2 linked regions of the Beijerinckia sp. 28-YEA-48 genome follow. The protein of the gene in region 2 binds, or shares a complex with, the protein of the main gene of each other region. Links are inferred from orthologs where the notes say so. Each region holds a gene or a part of one and is shown on either strand. Other genes may lie near its edges. The genes, in order: metK and groL.

The links.
Region 1: the proteins of groL (region 2) and metK are in contact, whole or in part, in a cryo-EM structure (PDB 8P4O), measured with the Escherichia coli proteins. The link is inferred for Beijerinckia sp. 28-YEA-48 from one-to-one orthologs.

What each region holds. Positions count from the first base shown.
Region 1 is NZ_FNSI01000001.1:4,476,872-4,487,408, forward strand. The notes cover bases 4,840-7,776. They hold metK (methionine adenosyltransferase), read right to left. Parts: upstream 6,934-7,776; coding sequence 5,746-6,933; downstream 4,840-5,745. Other genes in these bases: BLW50_RS21015 (M48 family metallopeptidase), read left to right, coding at 4,840-4,875; BLW50_RS21020 (tRNA (guanine(46)-N(7))-methyltransferase TrmB), read right to left, coding at 4,909-5,610; BLW50_RS21030 (helix-turn-helix domain-containing protein), read right to left, coding at 7,145-7,612; lnt (apolipoprotein N-acyltransferase), read right to left, coding at 7,775-7,776. Outside these bases: BLW50_RS20995 (MmcB family DNA repair protein), read left to right, coding at 19-495; BLW50_RS21000 (ActR/PrrA/RegA family redox response regulator transcription factor), read right to left, coding at 502-1,050; BLW50_RS21005 (ActS/PrrB/RegB family redox-sensitive histidine kinase), read right to left, coding at 1,243-2,571; phaZ (polyhydroxyalkanoate depolymerase), read left to right, coding at 2,718-3,983; more of BLW50_RS21015, read left to right, coding at 4,156-4,839; more of lnt, read right to left, coding at 7,777-9,442; rRNA maturation RNase YbeY, read right to left, coding at 9,524-10,021; BLW50_RS21045 (PhoH family protein), read right to left, coding at 10,018-10,537. UniProt on the Escherichia coli protein: Catalyzes the formation of S-adenosylmethionine (AdoMet) from methionine and ATP.
Region 2 is NZ_FNSI01000001.1:2,942,943-2,953,376, forward strand. The notes cover bases 4,619-7,452. They hold groL (chaperonin GroEL), read right to left. Parts: upstream 6,939-7,452; coding sequence 5,298-6,938; downstream 4,619-5,297. Other genes in these bases: BLW50_RS14050 (integration host factor subunit alpha), read right to left, coding at 4,619-4,896; groES (co-chaperone GroES), read right to left, coding at 6,995-7,282. Outside these bases: BLW50_RS14025 (glycoside hydrolase family 3 protein), read left to right, coding at 1-456; BLW50_RS14030 (GNAT family N-acetyltransferase), read left to right, coding at 461-970; bfr (bacterioferritin), read right to left, coding at 1,033-1,512; BLW50_RS14045 (ABC transporter ATP-binding protein/permease), read right to left, coding at 2,338-4,443; more of BLW50_RS14050, read right to left, coding at 4,522-4,618; BLW50_RS14070 (PaaI family thioesterase), read left to right, coding at 7,614-8,087; BLW50_RS14075 (ABC transporter substrate-binding protein), read left to right, coding at 8,180-9,157; BLW50_RS14080 (Bug family tripartite tricarboxylate transporter substrate binding protein), read right to left, coding at 9,666-10,434.

The sequences.
Region 1 (10,537 bases), 1.5 Mb from region 2 along the record:
ATCAGGTCTGCCCTCGTGATGAATCCCGATTCTCCCGTTCCGCCCGAAGACAAACGCCAATCGGCCCATGCGGCCATGGTGATGCGCGGCGTACAGCGCTTGATGCGCGCCCATCGGTTGGAATCGCTCGTCGAAATGCCGCTCAACAACGGCCGGCGCGCCGATGTGATCGCGCTGCGCGGCGATGGCCGCTTTCATATCGTCGAAGTGAAATCGAGCATCGCCGATTTTCGCACCGACAAGAAATGGCACGAGTATCGCGACTATTGCGACCATTTCTCCTTCGCCACCCACGCGGAAGTGCCCTTGGAGATTTTTCCGGAAGAGTGCGGATTGATCGTCGCCGACAAATTCGGCGCCGAGATCATTCGGCCACCGTCGGAACATGTGCTCAATGCGGCGCGGCGCAAGGCCATGCTGATCGCCTTCGGCCTGCAGGCGGCCAGCCGCCTGCATTTACTCTACGATCCGACGCGCGATCCCATCAGTGGGTAGGCAGCGTTAGCGCGGCGCGCGCTTCGCCAGAATGCGCTGCAGGGTGCGGCGGTGCATGCTCAAGCGACGCGCTGTCTCCGATACGTTGCGGCCGCACAATTCGTAGATGCGCTGAATATGTTCCCATCGCACCCGGTCAGCCGACATCGGATTCTCGGGCAGCTGAGCCTTGTCGTGGGTGATGGCCATCAGCGCGTTGTAGATCTCGTCGGCATCGGCGGGCTTGGCGAGATAGTCGAAAGCGCCGAGCTTCACAGCTGTCACTGCCGTGGCGATATTGCCGTAGCCGGTCAGGATGATGCCACGCGCTTCCGGACGGCGTTCCTTAAGCAGCGAAATCACGTCGAGGCCGCTGCCATCGGTCAGTCTGAGATCGATGATGGCGAAAGCGGGCGCACGCAGCTTGATCGCCTCGATGCCTTCGGCAACGGTCTCGGCGACCGCGACGTCAAATCCGCGCGCTTCCATGGCCCGGCACAGGCGGGTCAGGAATGGCTTGTCGTCGTCGACAATCAGAAGGGATTTATCGTCAGACTCGGTTTCCGGCGTGGTCATTTTGCGCTTGGTTCCTGATTTTCAGCTTATAGCGTTTTGCAGTTTGACGAAGTCAAACGCCACAAAGACGCGTCAAAGCAAAAGATCGACAGGGCAAAATCGCGTTCCGAGCGGAACGCGATTTGTCCTCGGGTCGGTATTTTAGCCCGTGACGGTCAGGAATTTAGCCGAAATGGGGCGGGAATTGCACGTTCAATCGGCGATAATCGCGTTGTTGGACATCGTGCCACGCTCGAATTCCTCGCGCGCCCAGCGAATTGAAACGCGGGCGCCAGAGGCGGGCGCCACCCCATTGCCCATGGAAATCGTCGCTCCGGTGCGTTCCAACAGGGTTTTGGCGATGAAAAGGCCAAGGCCGAGGCCAGAGCCGGGCTCGGATTTGGCGCGCCGGTCATCGTGGCCGCGGGAGGTGATATAGGGGTCGCCGAGCTTGGTCAGCACGTCGGCGGAGAACCCAGGGCCGTCATCTTCGATCGTGATGCCAACCTGATCCTCGGTCCAATTGGCCTTGATCAGGACTTCCGACTTGGCGAAATCGACCGCGTTTTCGACGAGATTGCCGAGGCCATAGAGCAGGCCAGGGTTACGCCGGCAGGTCGGTGGCGTGCCCGCTCCGTCGATTTCCGATTTCAGCTCGACGCCAAAATCGCGCGATGGCTCGAGCGTTTCCTCAAGCAGTTGCGGCAGCGACAGCACATCCCAATGCTGCGCCGGCTCGTTGCCGAGCGAGGTCAGCTTGCCAAGAATGGTGCGGCAGCGCTGCAGCTCGCTGGTCAGCAATTCCATATCTTCACCGACCGGACCTTCAGCCGGCAGCTGTCGCCGCAGTTCCTTCACCACCAGTGTGATCGTGGCGAGTGGCGTACCCAGCTCATGGGCAGCAGCGGCGGCCAGGCCATCGAGCTGTGTCAGATGTTGCTCGCGTGCAAGGATAAGTTCGGTCGCCGTCAACGCGTCGGACAGACGGCGCGCTTCCTCGGCGACGCGGAAGGCATAGAAGGTGATGAAGCCGGCGCCCAGCACCAGCGCGATCCAGACGCCAATCTTGTAAAGATAGGGCAGTTGCAGAACGGGGCCCGGATACCAGGGCAGGGGGCGCTGGAAAAAGCCGAGGAAGGTGGCGCAGGCCACCATGAGCAGGACGAGCGCGACGGTGCGCGTCACCGACAACGACACCGCCGAAATCATCACGGGGGCCAAAAACAAGATCGAGAACGGATTTTCGAGGCCGCCGGTGAGATAGAGCAGCGCGGTGAGCTGCAGCATATCGAAAGCGAGCAGCAGCGTCGCTTCACGTTCGGCGAGGCGGTGGGTCACCGGATAGCGCAGGCGCAAGCCAATGTTGAGCCAGACGGAGGCCGCGACGGCGGTGACGCACAGGGCGATCGGCAGCGGAAAGTTAAGGCCAAAGGCCGTGATCAATAAAGCGGCCGTTTGCCCCGCAATCGCCAGCCAGCGCAGACGAATAAGGGTATCAACGCGAATTCGGCCGGTGGATTCCTGAACGAGGGTCTGCGTCATAGGGCACTTCGATAGTAATTCCGCCCGATCATGGCATGCTCCGGATGGGCCGGCAGGCGCGAATCAATGGCTGATTGTCCCTGCTGACAAAATAGGCTATTTTGCACTGCAATATAGCTTGGCTATTGGGCGGAAACGGGTTGTCCATGAATCGATTGTCTTATCAGCTTTACGAGATGGCGCATCTTTCGTTCGCGCCGGCGCGGTTCGTTTCGGACGCCACGCGGCTTCTGCTCAAGAACCCGCTCAATCCCTTTACGCACACGTATGTCGGCCGCAACATCGCCGCCTCCGCTGAATTGTTCGAGCGGTTGACGCGGCGTTACGGCAAGCCGGCCTTCGGCCTCGACACGACGACAATCGACGGCAAGACCGTCCCTGTGCGTGAAGAGATCGTTTGGGAGCGACCGTTCTGCGGCCTCATCCATTTCGAACGCCAGGGCCCTGTGCCAAAGGCGGCGCGGACGCGCCTGCTGATCGTCGCGCCGATGTCGGGCCATTACGCCACTTTGTTGCGCGGCACGGTCGAGGCTTTCCTGCCCGATTTCGACGTCTATATCACCGACTGGGCCGATGGCCGGATGGTGCCGCTGTCGGCGGGACGGTTCGATCTCGACGATTACATTGACTATGTGACCGCGATCTTCAAACATCTGCACGAAGCTGACCCGCACACACCCGTCCATGTTCTGGCTGTCTGCCAGCCGGCGGTACCGGTTATTGCCTCCATCGCCCTGCTTGAAGCGTCGGGACAGCCCTACTATCCCGACTCAATGATCCTGATGGGTGGCCCGATCGATACGCGCCGCAGTCCGACGGCGGTCAACACCCTGGCCGAGCAACGTGGCACCGATTGGTTCCGCCGCAATTGCATCCATTCCGTTCCCTTCCCTTATCCAGGCTTTGGACGCGAAGTCTATCCGGGCTTCCTGCAACTAACTGGTTTCATGGCGATGAACTTTGATCGCCATTTCAATGCTCACGTGGACATGTTCCGCAATCTCGTCAAAGGCGACGGCGACACCTACGAGAAGCAGGAAGATTTCTACGACGAATATATGGCCGTGATGGATCTCGACGCGGCCTATTATCTACAGACGATCGAGACCGTCTTCGTGAAGCACGAGTTGCCGAAAGGCGAGATGAAACATCGCGGCCAGCTGATCGATCTGAAGGCGATCAAGCGCGTCGCCTTGATGACCGTCGAGGGCGAGAACGACGATATTTCCGGCGTCGGACAGACGCAGGCCACCCATGACCTGTGCCCGAGCATTCCCGACGATCGTAAGCTGCACCATTTGCAGGAGCATGTCGGCCACTACGGCGTGTTCAACGGTTCACGCTTCCGCCGCGATATAGCGCCGCGGATCAAAGAGTTCACACGCGCCAAGGAGCGCTGGAACAAGTCTTAAAGTCTGTTTTATTTGGAGTCTGTTTTGCTTGGAATCGGTTCCGCCTGATTGAGGCCGAACCGTGGTTCCGCGCGCGAAAAGGCGACGGTAGCGCGTCGGACATTTCTTGCGGTATCATATGGCAATGGCGCTCTTTTCGAATCGCACCTCTGTTCCACCCGCCGCGACGCAAATGCGTATCGCGGATAAGAGTGCGACTTACGTTGTCACGTTGAAACGCACAGCAGCGACGCGACGCTTCACACTGCGCGTGCGCAACGCCACACGCGATGTAGTGCTGACGATTCCGCAACGCGCCTCACTGATCGAAGCGCGTGACTTCGCCGAGAAACACGCTGCCTGGATCGGCGAGCGTCTGCAGAAACTTCCGCAGCCCTTGCCCTTCATCGATGGCTGCATCGTGCCTCTGCGCGGCATCCCGCATATCATCGAACATCGACCCGGCACGCGCGGCACCGTTTGGGTGGACAGCGCGACGACACTGAGCGGACCAGCACTGGCGCTATGTGTCGCCGGCAAGGCGGAGCATCTGGCGCGACGGGTGCAGGATTATCTGCGCGCGCAAGCCATCGCCGATCTCAATGTCGCTGCCGGCGCCCATGCCGGCAAACTCGGGCTGACGCCGAAACGGATTTCGATTCGCGATTCGAAAACACGTTGGGGATCATGTTCCGCCGACGGCTCGCTGAATTTTTCCTGGCGCATCATTCTGGCGCCGGCTTTCGTTCTCGATTATCTCGCCGCCCATGAAGTGGCGCATATGGTGCACCTCAATCACTCGGCGAAGTTCTGGGCGCTCACGCATCGTCTCAGTGCCGACACCGATCGTGCCGAAGCGTGGCTCGATGCCTATGGCACGCAACTGCATCGCTACGGCCAGCAGGCGGAGTGATTCGTTTTCATTGACACTGAAGCACGGCGAGAATCAGCGCTTCACGAACGTCAGGTACACAGGCTTGCGGCCAGCAGCGATGGCCTTGGCCTCATAGCGCGTGCCCGGCCAATCGGCCCAGGGCGTCAACCAATCGCTCGCCGCCGACGCCTGCCAGTCGAACAGGCCTGAGCGCAGAATGCGCGCCAGCGCCCAGGCGCTGTAGTCGTCGATGTCGGTGGCGAAATGCAGTTCGCAGCCGGGGCGCAAGGCTCGCGCCAGTTCCTGCACCGACTCATCGGAAATGAAGCGGCGCTTCTTCTGATGGGTCTTCGGCCAGGGGTCGGGATAGAGAATGGCGATGCGGCCGAGGCTGGCCTCGGGCAGCGCCTTCAACACCTCAAGCGCATCTCCGCTATGAACACGCACGTTGTCGAGCTCGTCCTCCTCGATGAGCGCCAGCAGCTTGGCGACGCCATTGATGAAGGGCTCGCAGCCGATGAAGCCGATCTCGCGACGGCTCTTGGCGTCATGGGCGAGATGCTCGCCACCGCCGAAGCCGATCTCGAGCCACAGGTCGTCGAGCGGCCGCGCGAAAGCGCTCAGCGGCTTTTGTGCCAAGGCTGATGGTACGACGGTCACTTGCGGCAGGAACTCGTCCACCAAAAGGCTGTGGTGGCTGCGCAGCTTCTTGCCCTTGCGGCGCCCGTACAGAGTCGGGTGGAAGCGCTCCCCCCGTGGCATGCGTTCAGTCATGTCTTTTCGTCAAACACCGGCTCGCCAAACATCCGCGCGGTTTGAGCGGAGCCAAGGGCGCGCGTCAAGGGATCGCTTCATGCAAAGAGGGGCGCCGCAAGGCGCCCCTCCCAAATGATCGTCAACGAGATCGGATCAGAACAGCTTCTTGAGCTGATCGGCGATATCGGTCTTCTCCCAGGAGAAGCCGCCGTCGCTGTCCGGCGTGCGGCCGAAATGGCCGTAGGAGGACGTGCGGGCGTAGATCGGCTTGTTGAGCTGCAGGTGCTCGCGGATGCCGCGCGGCGAGAGGTTCATGACTTCCATGAGGACCTTCTCGAGCTTGTCCGGGTCAACCTTGCCGGTGTCGTGCAGGTCGGCATAGATCGACAGCGGCTTGGCGACGCCGATGGCATAGGCAAGCTGGATGGTGCAGCGATCGGCCAGGCCGGCGGCGACAACGTTCTTCGCCAGATAGCGCGCGGCGTAAGCGGCCGAACGGTCAACCTTGGTCGGGTCCTTGCCGGAGAAGGCGCCGCCGCCGTGCGGGGCCGCACCGCCGTAAGTGTCGACGATGATCTTACGGCCGGTCAGGCCGCAGTCGCCATCGGGACCGCCGATGTAGAACTTGCCCGTCGGGTTGATGTGCCAGACGGTATCCTTGTTGATCCAGCCTTCCGGCAGGGCCTTACGGACATAGGGCTCGACCAGGTCGTGGATCTGCTTGGAGGTCAGATCCTCGATCGTGTGCTGGTGGGAAACGACGATTTGCGTCACGCCGACCGGCTTGCCGTCTTCGTAGCGGACGGTGACCTGGCTCTTGGAGTCCGGGCCGAGGCCCTTTTCGGTGCCGGCATGGCGCGCCTGCGAGATCAGGTGCAGGATCTTGTGCGCGTAATACAGCGGCGCCGGCATCAGCTCGGGCGTTTCGCGGCAGGCGTAACCGAACATGATGCCCTGGTCGCCAGCGCCTTCGTCCTTGTTGCCGGCGGCGTCAACGCCCTGGGCAATGTCGGCCGACTGGGCGTGCAGCAGCACTTCGATCTCAGCATTGGCGTGATGGAAGCCATCCTGCTCGTAGCCGATGTCCTTGATGGCGTGACGGGCCGCCGCGATGATCTGATCCTTGGAAATGTTCGGGCCGCGGACTTCGCCGGCGATCACGACGCGATTGGTCGTCGCCAGGGTCTCGCAGGCTACGCGGATCTGATAGGGGTCGAGCTTCGCCTTGGCGCCTTCGCGGAAGAACAGATCGACGACTTCGTCCGAAATCCTGTCGCAGACCTTGTCCGGATGACCTTCCGACACAGACTCACTGGTAAAAAGATAGTTCTTACGGGCCACGAGGCGTTCTCCGAGGCTGAGTGGTTGCGTGATTTGGACCGTTGAAGCGGCCGCCGTTTAACGCAGGATTCCTCTCCCTATGCCAAAGGGCGGGTCTTTTTGGCAGCGAGCGTTCGTTTGGTCAAGCGCAATTGGCGATTTCGTTCTGTAAAGCGAACACGGGCACGTTCCCATGGGCCACACTTACACGTGTGACAGAACTTGGGAGGGATCAGAACTTGGGAGGGTTCCCGCTGTCGTCCTGATGCTCGGCGGCCAAATCGGTCGCCACGTCCGCAGCTACGTCGGCGGCCACGGCGACGACGAGATCAATGATGCGTTTGCGCAGATGCGGACTCTTGATGCGCACGAAGGCCTTGTTGAGCTGGATGCCCTCGGCTGTGGCAATGAAATCGGTGACCAGCGCCGAGGAGACAATCTCGCCCGCATGGGCTTGGCCTTCCGCCGTGCCGGCCGGCGCGCCGTCAAAGAAATAAGACGGCGGCACGTCGAGGATCTTGGAAATTTCCTGCAAACGGCTGGCGCCGATGCGGTTGGCGCCCTTTTCGTATTTCTGCACCTGCTGAAAGGTCAGCCCCAGGGCATCGCCGAGCTTTTCCTGGCTCAGACCGAGCAGTACCCGGCGGAGCCGAACACGACTTCCCACATGTTTGTCGATGGGGTTCGGGACCTTCGCCATGCGACGCACCCACGAAATAAAGAAGAGAAAAAGGTCTCTTAGGGCCTAACGCGTTTTCTTCACGCGAACCGTGGCCACTTGGCTCTAAAACACTATCGAGCGAGCCTCAGCGTCTTACGCGCATAGCCGTCACCCTGCAACTTCTATGAGGGGAATCTCGTTCTACGAGCCGAGCTGGCGCCGTTCCCAAAGCTTCAAAGCCGCCGCCAGAATGAAGAAGAAGAACCACAGCCCAGCCGGGGCCGAGCGGGCATGTCGTGCAAAAAAAGGTGCGGCAATGGGCCTGGGCAAGGAACTGTCGAGCACGCCGTCGACGCCCAAGGGCAATTGCTTGAGGATGCGGCCATAGGGATCGATCACCGCCGAAATCCCCGTATTAGCCGCCCGCACCATCGGCAGCCCTTCCTCGATGGTGCGCAACCGCGCCTGCGCCAAGTGCTGATAGGGGCCCGCCGTCTCACCGAACCAGCCATCGTTGGTGACGTTGAGCATCAGTTGCGGGCGCTCCGACTGGGATTCCTGCGGCACCACCTCGCCGGGGAAAATCGCCTCGTAGCAGATGAGCGGCGCTGCTGCCGGCAACCCCGGCACGCGCAAGATCGCGTGGCGGGTGCCGGCCTCGAAGCCCCCGGGAATATGGACGAACTGGCGCAGGCCGACCTTATCGAGCAGCCAGCCGAGCGGCAGATATTCGCCAAACGGCACCAGATGCACCTTGTCATAGGTAGAGACGATGGCACCGCCCGGCAGCACAACCTGGATCGAATTGTAATAGCGGCCCGCAGGGCGGCGCGACCCTGAGACACGATCGAGCTGCTCAAAACGCGCCGCGCCGGTCACCAGAATCGTCGACGCTGGCAGGAAGGTGCCGATCTCTTTCAATGCAGCCACATCACGCGACAGGATGAACGGAAACGCCGACTCGGGCCAAATCAGATGGGTCGCATCGGCGACGCCGGCGGTCTGCGGCGATGTCGCCCGATCGGACACCTCGAAATAGTGCTTGAGGATCGCCTCTTTATTATCGGAGCGGAACTTCTCGTCCTGCGGCAGATTGGGCTGCATGATGCGCAGCTTGACGTTCGGCTCCGAGGCCACCGCCGGCGCTGCAGCGCGCCAGAGGCCAAACGCCAGCAGCGCCGCGAGCAGGATCAGCGCCGCGATGATCGGCCACAACGGCCCGCGCCGGTTGAGTGCGTCGCGATCAGCCAAGGTCGCCGGCGCGGCGCAGACGAGCACAGCAAGAAGCGTCAGGCCGTTGAGACCGACGAAAGACGCGGCCTGCCCCAAATAAAGATCGGCGCCGAAGGCCATGCCGAAACTGTTCCAGGGAAAGCCGGTGAGAATATTGCCGCGTAGCCATTCCGACACCGTGAGCGCCAGGGCCAGAACGACGATGCGGCTCGGCCCGTTGCTCCAGAAGAGCCGCGCCAGGAAGAAACCGAAGGCGGTGAAGAAGGCGAGACCCGCTGGCAGACCGACAACACCCAGCGGCAAGGCCCAGGCGAACTGATCCGCTTCAACCAGAAAAGCGGCGCCCAGCCACCACAATCCAGCGACGTGATAGCCAAAGCCCAGCCACCAGCCGACCTTGGCCGCTTCCCAGCCATGGGCGAACGCCGACGCGCGGGCGCCGTCTTGCGTCTGCGCGGCAGAACCATCGATCAACCAGACCGCAGCGACCAAGGTGATGCAGAGAAAGGGGAATAAGGAGACGGGCGGCATCGCCAAAGCGCCCGCCGCGCCACAGACGAAAGCCAGAAGCGCCCGCGTCCAGCCAGCGGAGAGGACGAAACGATCGGCTGTTTTGTAGATCGCCGTTGTTGTCATGGGGCTCGGCTTTATCCGCGAATCGGTCGCCTCAACAGATACACGGGCTGCGCGACGTTTTCAGCTTACCGTTTGACCCGTTTAGGTCGTATCGCCATCACGATAGGGATCGGCAATCCCGAGTTTGGCCAGCGCCAATCGCTCGTGCGCTTCCATGTCCTCCGCCTCGTCATCGACCTCATGGTCGAAACCGACGAGATGCAGGCTGCCATGGACCAGCATATGGGCGAGGTGGTCGGCGAAGCTCTTCTTCTCGGCCTGCGCCTCGCGCACCACCGTATCGCAAGAGACGATGATGTCGCCCAAGGTCGGCGCGCGTTGCAGAGCCTTGCCGCTGGCGGCGGGAAAGGACAGCACATTGGTCGGCTGATCCTTGCCGCGCCATTGCTTGTTCAAGTCCTGCATGAAGCCATCGCCGCAATAGAGCACCGACACTTCGACGCCAGCTTTCAGTTTCACCTCAGCCGTTTCGAGCGCGATCGCGATGGCCCGCATCGTGAACGCTTCAAGATCGGGCCTGGACGGCCAAGCGTCCGCCCAGGCCTCGAACTCGTCACGCACATCAACAACGATATTCATTCGGCTCCGGATGCCTTCTTGCCGGCACTCTCATAGGCGGTGACGATGCGGCGCACGAGATCGTGACGCACCACGTCCACATCCTTGAAGACGATATGACCGATGCCTTCGACACCAGAGAGAAGCCGGATCGCTTCCTGCAAACCGGACTTCTGGCCCGGCGGCAGATCGATCTGCGTCGGATCGCCATTGACGATCATCCGCGAGCCCTCGCCCAGACGGGTGAGAAACATCTTCATCTGCATCGATGTGGTGTTCTGCGCTTCGTCGAGCAGAATGCAGGCATTGCTCAAGGTCCGTCCGCGCATGAAGGCCAGCGGCGCCACTTCGATCATGCCGGTGGCAAGACCACGCTCGACGATGCGGCTGTCCATGAAATCATGCAGCGCATCGAAGATCGGGCGCAGATAGGGATCGACCTTTTCGCGCATGTCACCAGGCAAAAAGCCTAAGCGCTCACCCGCCTCGACAGCGGGACGCGACAGGACGAGCCGTTCGACGATGCCCTGTTCGAGC
Region 2 (10,434 bases):
CTGGGCGATAGCCACGAGAAGCCCGTCGACCTCACAGCGACATGGAAACCGGAAGAACTCGAACCGTACCGGCGGATGGCGCGCAGCGGTGATATCGATATCGTCATGAGCGGCCATCTCTCCCATGCGCGCCTCACCGGCGGCGAACCGGCGACCCTGTCGCGCGCGGCCATCGAAGGCGTGCTGCGCCGTGACATCGGCTATCAAGGCGTCGCCATGACGGACGATCTCGACATGGCGGCGATCCGCTCGTCCTACACGCTAAGCGAAGCGGTGATCCGCGCCATCTCCGCTGGCAACGATCTGTTGCTCTTGTCGAACTCGCGCACGCCCGATCCCAATCTGCCGGCGGCGCTCATCGCCTCGGTGAAGGAGGCGGTCGCCACCGGCCGCATTCCAGCCGGCCGGATCGAAGCTTCGGCGGCACGGATCGGTAGCCTCAAGCAGAGCGTCTAGCATCGTGTCAGCCTATGAGTTCGCCCTCGCGGGCCAGGCGGATATCGAGGCCATTGCCACGCTTCTACAGGCCAATGAACCCTCGCGCGGCGGTTCGCTGACCGGCGAATTTCCGCGTGAGAAAGTCGAACACATGGTCCTCCAGGGGCCCACGATCGTGGCACGGCACGAAGGCCACGTTGTTGGCGTGCTGTTCAGCGCCGCGAAAGATCTCAATCGTGATATCGCTGTGATCAGGGCCATGTTCGCAGCGTGGCCCGGCGCCCCGGACGCCTATCAATACGGACCCGTCTGCATCGCCGCGTCAGAACGCGGCAAGGGCCTAATGCCCCTGCTCTATCAGGCGCTTCAGAAACTTCATCCTGGGCGGGAAGCCGTGCTCTTTATTCGCGCTGACAACGCAGCGTCGATACGCGCCCATGAACGGCTGGGCATGCGCAAGATGACATCGTTTCTTCTCGATGATGTTGAATACGGCGTCTTCAGCGATCGCCCCGCCGCGCCACCTAGCTAGCGCGCAAGCAAAAGGCGGAACCGCATCGCGGTCCCGCCTTGTAAATTGGCGCTGTCGAAATCTTACGAGTCGAGGCTGCCGATGTGCTTCTGGCTGTACAGCTGGATGCCGACCTGGCGGATCAGCTCCTGCTGGGTTTCGAGGAAGTCGATATGCTCTTCCTCGTTCGACGCCAGTTCCTCGAACAGCAACTTGCTGACGCGATCGTTGATTGAGGCGCAATAAGCGGCGGCTTCCAGATACAGGGCCCGGGCGCTCATTTCCGAGGCCAGGTCGGAGGAAATGATTTCCTCAACCGTCTGCCCGATCTTTAGCGGATCGAGCGTCTGCATGTTGGGGAAGCCTTCGAGGAACAGGATGCGGTCGGTGAACTTGTCCGCATGACCCATTTCTTCAATCGATTCCTCGCGCCATTTCTTGGCGAGATCGTTGAAGCCCCAGTTCTTGAGCATGCGGTAATGCAGCCAATACTGGTTGATGGCAGTCAGCTCGCTGCGCAGCCCCTTGTTCAAATATTCGATGACTTTGCGGTCGCCCTGCATGCTCGATCCCCATGGACGGATTCTTGGAAGAATCGGTCCGCCGGTGGATCAGAGCGCGAGCAACTCGGCCTCCACCTCAACCGGCTTACCGTTGAGCGCAGGGATACGGCCTTCCTGTTCAACGATCAACGATTGAATGGTGATGGCACAGCGTCCACACTGTGGAGAACAGCCAAGACAATCATAAACTTGTTTCGCGCAACGAATGCCCTTCGCCCGGTCGCAGAGCACACCGCGGACGTCTTTGTCTGAGAATACGTTGCACGAACAGACGATCATCTTTTTGGCCGCCCAGTTTAGAATTGTTATAAATTCGCTTTATTAACAGCAGGTTATATCTCTCTGCCTTCAGGCGTAACAGATGGGGATTTGTCACGTCAATGTCAATTTTTCGCTCCGACGGCCACAAATAGGGTCCTATGCACAGCGACAGGCGTGACGCGCTCACAACTCAATTGTGAACGATTATTACAGAGGATCACTTTTTATAACGATTCAAAATTGGGAGTATTTGCGAAGCATTCTCAGGCACCGAATCCAACGGAAAATCGCTATTTTGGCCTGTCTCGACAGCCAAACCACGGATTCCCGACTCCCAGCACCTGCATCCGTTCTATATGGCGGCGGCCCTGGCGGCCGAAATCGGACAGCAACCGTGGCGCTCTTTGAGACAGCGCGCCAATGCGGGGCATGAAAAATCCGAGAATCGCCTGATCATAACGGGGCCGAATTCTCCAATTCCCCATAGCGTCATGGCTTAGACAGAGGCCTAGCAGGCAGGCGGCCGCACCTTTCAGCCGCCAGCCAAGCCCTTAGACGCCCGCGTCAGGCCGGCGACGGCACGAACACGCCGTCGGACGCCGGCTGCATCTCGATGCGGCTGTCGTGCATGCCGATCAGCGTGGAACGATGGCCGATAGAGACGATCGAGGTGTTCGGCAATTGCTGGCGCAACATGGCGTAAATCTCCGCCTCGAGCTTCTCGTCCAGCGCCGACGTTGCCTCATCGAGGAAGAGCCAATCGGGCTTGTCGAGCAAAGCGCGGGCGATGGCGAGCCGCTGCTGTTCGCCACCCGACAGGCGCTGGCCCCAGTTCTCATCGTCGTCGATGCGATCCGCGAAGGGGCCAAGCTGGGCCAGCTTCAGGGCTTCGCGCACGGCTTCGTCGGAATAGGTTTCGGCGGTCGCGGGATAAGTCGCCGCCGTCTTCAGAGAGCCGCTCGGGACGTAGGGACGCTGCGGCAGCAGCATCACCTTCGCGGTGGAGGGAATGTCGATGCGGCCCTGCCCATAAGGCCAGATACCGGCAATAGCGCGGAACAGGGTGGACTTGCCCGAGCCTGATGGGCCGGTGACAAGCACAGCGCTGCCGGCCTTCAAGGACAGGGCCTTGGCACGCACGATCTCGCGACCATCGGGCAGTTTGAGAGAAAGACCTTCAATCGCCAGATCTTTGCCGGAGGCAGGCACAACATCGATATGCGGCGGCGTGGTGCCGAGCGTGCGCGCCTTGTGCAGCGCCTCGCTGAAGGTGGTGAGACGATCGACGTTCGCCTTGTAACGCGCGATCAAACGATAGCGATCAACAAAGTAGCTGAGCGCGTCCGCGACCCGGCCGAAGGCACCCGCCACCTGGCTCATCTGCCCCAGCGTCACCTTATCGGCGAAGTAATAGGGCGCGATGATCACGTAAGGCAGGATCGGGCTGATCTGGCCGTAGAAAGACGTGAACGTGTTCAGCTTCATGGCCCGGCTGACGATGCGGAAATAGTTGGCGACCAAGTCAGTGAAGCGGCCGGAGAGGATCGAGAGTTCCGAACGCTCGCCGCGCAGCAGCGCCACCTGTTCGGCATATTCGCGCAAGCGCGCCAGCGAGAAGCGGAAGTTCGCTTCGTATCTTTCTTGCGCGAATTCCAGCCGCACCAGAGGACGACCGATCCGATGCGTAATCCACGTGCCAAAAGCCGAATAGGCAAGCGCCACCCAGAACGGCAGCCCTGGTACGACAATATTGGTTCCGGGAAGAACGAACTCCGCCGGCATCGACCACAAGATCAAGGAAAAGGAGACGAGCGTCGAGATCTGCTGAATCAGCGTGATCGAATAGGAATAGGTATCGGTGAGATAACTCCTGATGTCCTCAGCGATACGTTGGTCGGGGTTGTCGGCGCCATCGCCGATCAGCCCCATGCGGTAGATACCGCCCTTGCCGAGCCAGGAGGTCGAATATTGCTTGGCGAGCCACTGCCGCCAGTAAATCAGCAATGATTGCTGGAAGAAATATTCGATCAGATTGCTGATGATCGCAATGACGGCCCAGAACGTGAAAACAGTGAGGAGCAGCGACCAGAAAGCGGCCTGATCCTTGTTCTGAATGGCGTTGAACCAATCGCGATTGAAGAAGCTCAGGCGCACCGAAATGCCGACCTGCAGCTGGTTGATGACGACCAGCAGCATGATCAGGGCCGTGCCCAGGTGACGCTCGCGCCAGCCGCGGTGACGCAACCAGGGCATGGGCGCCGCGATCGGATCGGCCGCTTCGAAATAGGGGTCGGCCAAGCGGGTGATCTGGCCAATCACCGGGATATAGGACAGGCCGTAGATGATGAGGCCGAAGACCGCGATGGTGATGCACAGGGTCGACGGTGGCGTGGCATCCGCCAAAAAGGCTGGCCAGAAGCCGCGGCTCGACGACGCGAAGGCGAGCGCCAGGAGGACATATTCGAAAGCAAAAAGCCGCAGGAATATTTGCAGAAAAGTAGAGATCGTGGCGCCGCGCAGAGTGACGTAGGCCAGCGCCAAGCCAACCGCGCCGACCCCGATCAGCCCCGGATCAACGGCTATTCCTGAGATTTGAGAGGCACCTGAGCCGACACCGGCTGCTAGACATATGACCGCCGCGAGTGCGACCGCACCACCCAGAACCTTCATGCAGAAACTCTCGCGCGAAGAGAGCCGGCGAGCGCCGGCTCGCAAGCGAGAATCGAATGATTCAACGGTTGCAGGCTATCACAGGTCCGCTGGACGCGCAGATGAAGTTGGCGTGTGCGGGACAGGGTCCGCATCGTCTTCGTCCCGGCCGGTGAATTCTTCACCATTCACGGCCGCAATGAGGCGCGGCGATGGCTTGAAGGTGAGGACCCGGCGAGCCGTGATCGGATATTCCTGGCCAGTCTTCGGATTGCGGCCAACGCGCGGCCGCTTCGCCCGCACATGGAAAGTGCCGAAGGAGCGCAGCTTGACTGTCTCCCCCCCTTCCAGGGCGCCGCAAATTTCCTCAATAGCCACTTCGACGATTTGCTTAGCCTCTACCCGCGAGAGTCCCGGGCCCGTCACATAAACCGCGTGCAGAAGATCGGCACGGGTAAGTGTCTTGTTCGTCATTGTCGTATCGCCGCCTTTGAAGTGATGAACACCCGCGAGTACGCAAGAACAACGCACATGCCATTTGCAACGCGCATCCTGCCTCAGTGACCGCCGCTACTCGGTCACCGCCCCCGGCGGTTCGTCTTCATTCCCCTCGAACTGAACGCTTTTAAACATGCAGAGTCAAAGGGAAAAAATACAATCTGCATTCAGGAGCCCGGCAATCCACGACGCTTGCACGAAACATTGCATTTGAGCAAAAGCCTCCAAACAGGCCTTCCCAAGCACAATAATTTCCAACGTGGGCGGTTCCGCTTGGTTCCGTCGCCTCGCGATAAATTTCGCGGCGACCGGCCTCGCGACAAAAAACAGGCCGCGCACGGAGCGCGGCCTGCGATATTGGAACCGACAGAATGGACTTAGAAGTCCATGCCGCCCATGCCGCCGCCGCCCGGCATCGGGGGCATAGCCGAATCCTTCTTCGGCTTGTCGGCGATCATGGCTTCCGTCGTGACGAGGAGGCCGGAGACCGAGGCTGCGTCCTGCAGAGCCGTGCGGACGACCTTCGCCGGATCAACGATACCGGCTGCGATCATGTCGACGTACTCTTCAGTCTGAGCGTTGAAGCCGAAGGTCTGCGACTTGTTCTCGCCGATCTTGCCGACAACGATCGAGCCTTCGACGCCCGAGTTCTCGACGATCTGACGGATCGGCGCTTCCAGGGCCTTCAACACGATGTTGATGCCGGCCTGGACGTCCGAATTGTCGCTCTTCAGCTTGGCAACCGCGCCCTTGGCGCGCAGCAGCGCAACGCCGCCGCCCGGAACGATGCCTTCTTCCACCGCAGCGCGGGTGGCGTTCAGAGCGTCGTCAACGCGATCCTTCTTTTCCTTGACTTCGACTTCCGTCGCGCCGCCGACGCGGATCACCGCGACGCCGCCAGCGAGCTTGGCGAGACGCTCCTGGAGCTTCTCACGGTCGTAGTCGGAGGTGGTCTCTTCGATCTGAGCCTTGATCTGGGAAACGCGACCTTCGATGTCCTTCTTCTTGCCGGAACCGTCGACGATCGTGGTGTTTTCCTTGTCGATACGCACCTTCTTGGCGCGGCCGAGCATGGCGATCGTGACGTTTTCCAGCTTGATGCCGAGGTCTTCGGCGATCATCTGGCCACCGGTCAGGATGGCGATGTCTTCCAGCATGGCCTTGCGGCGATCGCCGAAGCCCGGAGCCTTGACAGCCGCAACCTTGAGGCCACCGCGCAGCTTGTTGACGACGAGCGTGGCGAGGGCTTCGCCTTCGACGTCTTCAGCAACGATGATCAGCGGCTTGCCGGTCTGAACGACGGCTTCGAGCACCGGCAGCATCGGCTGCAGCGACGACAGCTTCTTCTCGTGGATGAGAATGTAGGGGTCGTCGAGTTCGGCGATCATCTTCTCGGCGTTGGTAATGAAGTACGGCGAGAGATAGCCACGGTCGAACTGCATGCCTTCGACGACGTCGAGTTCGGTCTCGGCGGTCTTGGCTTCTTCAACCGTGATGACGCCTTCGTTGCCGACCTTCTGCATCGCCTTGGCGATCATGGCGCCGATGGAGGAGTCGCCGTTGGACGAGATGGTGCCGACCTGGGCGACTTCGTCCGAGGACTTGATCTTCTTGGCGCGAGCCTGGATGTCCTTGACGGCTTCGGCGACGGCGAGATCGATGCCGCGCTTCAGATCCATCGGGTTCATGCCGGCGGCCACGTACTTGGCGCCTTCCTTGACGATCGCCTGGGCGAGAACCGTGGCGGTCGTGGTGCCGTCACCGGCGGTGTCGTTGGTCTTGGAAGCGACCTCACGCACCATCTGGGCGCCCATGTTCTCGAACTTGTCTTCGAGTTCGATTTCCTTGGCGACCGTGACGCCGTCCTTGGTGATGCGCGGGGCGCCGAAGGACTTGTCGATGACGACGTTACGACCCTTGGGGCCGAGGGTCACCTTCACCGCATTGGCGAGGATGTCGACGCCACGGAGCATTCTCTCGCGTGCGTCGGCCGAAAAACGTACTTCTTTAGCTGCCATAACTTCAGTCTCCTGGACTTAATTGGCTGAAATAACGTGAATTAAGGGGCCGGCAATTAGGCGATAACGCCCATGATGTCGGATTCCTTCATGATCAGGAGGTCCTGACCGTCGATCTTCACTTCCGTGCCGGACCACTTGCCGAACAGGATCCGATCGCCCTTCTTGACATCGAGCGGAACCAGCTTGCCGGCTTCGTCACGAGCGCCCGAACCAACGGCGACGATTTCGCCTTCCTGGGGCTTTTCCTTGGCGGTGTCCGGAATGATGATGCCGCCCTTGGTCTTCTCTTCGCCATCGAGGCGCTTGACGACGACCCGGTCGTGCAGAGGACGAAACTTCATGTGAGCATTTCCTGTAGCTTGCGGGTCAGGGCCGGTGCGACCGGCCTCCGCCCCCGGTTGCGTGACATGGGGGACGTTATTAGCACTCGCCATTAACGAGTGCTAATAACGCTGCCGAGGAGATAGGAGAGGCTGGGGAGGGAGTCAAGAACGCTCGGGCAAAGAATCAGGCCGGGACGGAGACCATCAGATCCACGCGCAAAGGTTTGCACGTCCGAGAGCGAAGACGAACCGAAAGATGGGCTAAAACGATTGCCTTTCTATGACGACTGGACGGCGGTTCGAAGACCAGCGATGGTTCACCTCTTAACCATTTTGGGAGTTCTCCCCTGTGTCCACCCCTGCCCTCGCCGTTCTGCCGCCGGATCAGCTCACCGCGCGCCCGGGCCTCGACCTGCTGAAAGATATGATCGCCGGTAAAATACCGGGACCGCCGATCGCCCATACGCTTAATTTCCGGCTGGCGGAGGTCGAACACGGCCTGGTCGTCTTCGAGGGCGAACCGCAGTTCGAGTTCTATAATCCGCTCGGCACGGTGCATGGCGGCTGGACCGCGACCCTGCTCGACAGCGCCATGGCCTGCGCCGTCCATTCGACACTTGCCGCCGGACAGGCCTATACGACGCTTGAGTTCAAACTCAATTGCGTCCGACCGATCACCAAGGACACCGGCCTGGTGCGCTGCGAGGGCAAGATCATCAATGTCGGGCGCACGATTGCGACGTCGGAAGGCCGGCTGGTCGACAGCAAGGGCCGCCTGCTGGCCCATGGCACCGAGACCTGCCTGATCTTTTCGGGGAAATGAGCTTCCGCCTCTCCCGGCCATTGCAACAGGCGCGGTGACGCGGGATCATGCGCCCGCCGGAGGCACTCAAAAACTCTGGACGGGGAGGAAATATGTTCAATTGCCTGACGCGGGTTGCCGCTGCCGGCCGCTTTGCCATTGCAATAAGCCTGATCACAGCTCTGAGCGCACCAGCGGCCGCCGCCGACAAGGTGCGGGCCGGGACCTCCGGCCTGGCGCTGCTGTGGACCTTCATCGACAGCGGCACGAAAGCCGGCATCTGGCAAAAATACGGCATCGAGGTCGAGCGGGTGGCGCTGGCCGGCGATGCGGTGATGCAGCAGGCGCTGACCTCGGGCGACCTCCAGTTCGGCTTCGGCTCGGGGCCTGGCATGGGCTACCACTCGAAAGGCGTGCCGGCGATTGGCGTCGCCGCTGTCGCCGGACCGCCCTACAGTTTCATGATTACGGTGGTGCCGAACTCACCGATCCGCACCGTCGACGACCTGAAAGGCCGGCGCATCGGCGTCACCACCGCCGGCTCGATGACGCAATGGCTGGTGCGTGAACTGTCGCGCCAGAAAGGCTGGGGTCCAAACGGCATTATCGATCTACCGATGGGTGCGCCGCGCACCCAGCTTGTCGCCATGAAGTCAGGCGATCTCGACGGCACCGTCACCACCGTCGAGACAACGGCCACTTACGAGGAACTGAACGAAGCCCGTGGCGTGGTCGAACTCGGCGAACTGGTGAAGGACTTTCACACGCACGTGCTGTTCGCGCGCACCGCGCTGATCGACAAAAATCCGGATCTCGTCACGCGCTTTCTCAAAGGCTGGTTCGCCACCGTCGCCTATATGAAAGCCAACAAGGCTTTCGCCATCAAGGAATCAGCGGCGGCGATGAAATATTCGGAATCAGCGATTGCCAAGGCGATGGACGCGCAGTTTGCAATGCTCTCCGATGACGGCGCCTGGAACCCCAAGGCCATAGATAAGATCAGCTCATCGCTTGTCGAACTCGGCATCCTCGAAAAGGAACCGCCACGCGACCAGCTCTATACGGATCGCTTCGTGCCGGTGAAGCCGTAAGCTCCCCCAAGGCGATAGCGACAGCTTCATCACGAAAAAGCACCAGCCCCTGGATAGGTCCAAGACTCAGCAGGACTCATTCAGAGGCTGGCCTCAATGGATCAAAGTCTACGGACGAAGCCCCATTTTGCGCATGCAGGCCGAATAGACGTCCGCGCGTGCTTTCGTGTCGGGATCGTCAGGGCCCGTCGGTTGAGGCACGATTTTATGCGCTTGCGAGATGCATTGCCGAATGGCGTCTCCTCGCGCCGTTCTGGCCGAGGCGTAAGATAGCGTCATCGTGATAGAGAGTGCTGCAAGAGCGTAGAGCGCTAGATACTTCATGGCGTCTCCAATCGCGTTAGTGTCGCCACCCCGTCAATCGGCCTCAGATTTTTGACAGAGCTTGCATCCGCAAATCGCTTAACGCCGGCCTGTTCACTCGGTTGCATGTTCTACATCAAAAAACTTATAGTTGAAGACTGCAACTATGCGCTGTGGCCGTGCGGCTTCTTGAACTTAAGCACGCTCAGTCGAGCTTGATGCCGGCATCCTTGATGATACGCCCCCAAAGGGCGGCTTCATCGGCAACGATTTTGCGGGCTTCGGCCGGGGTCGGATGCCAGGCGATGAGGTAGTTCTCGTCAAACCGCTTCTTCACGTCCGGCTCTGTAATCATTTCGCGCATCAGGCCGTTGATCCGCTCGATTACTGGCGCCGGCGTGCCAGCTGGCGCGATCAGCCCGAACCAGGTGGTCGATTCATAGCCGGGCGCGCCGGATTCGGTCGCAGTCGGCAGATCGGGCAAAAGCGGCATGCGCTTTTGCGTTGTCGCCGCCAGCAAGCGCAGCTGTCCCGCCTCGACCAAACCGATCACCGGGGCGACGCCGACGGAAATCATCTGCACCTGATTGGTGGCGAGATCGGCGACGGCGGGCGCGGCTCCACGATAGGGCACGTGCACCATCTTGATGCCGGCGATGCGCTCAAGCTGCAAAGCCGAAAGATGATTGGTGGAAGCGACACCTGCCGATCCGTAGTTGATCGTGCCGGGCTTCGCTTTCGCAAGAGCGAGGAACTCCTGCAAGGTCTTGGCCGGCACATCCTTGCTGACCACCACCACTTGCGGCGCCTCGGCGATGATCGCCACCGGCACCAGGTCCTTGGCCGGGTCGAACGGCATGCTGCGATAGAGGAACTGATTGACGGTCAAGACACCGTTGGTGATCATCGCCAGGGTGTAGCCATCGGGCTCGGCCTTCGCCACCTGATCGGCGCCAACATTGCCACCCGCGCCG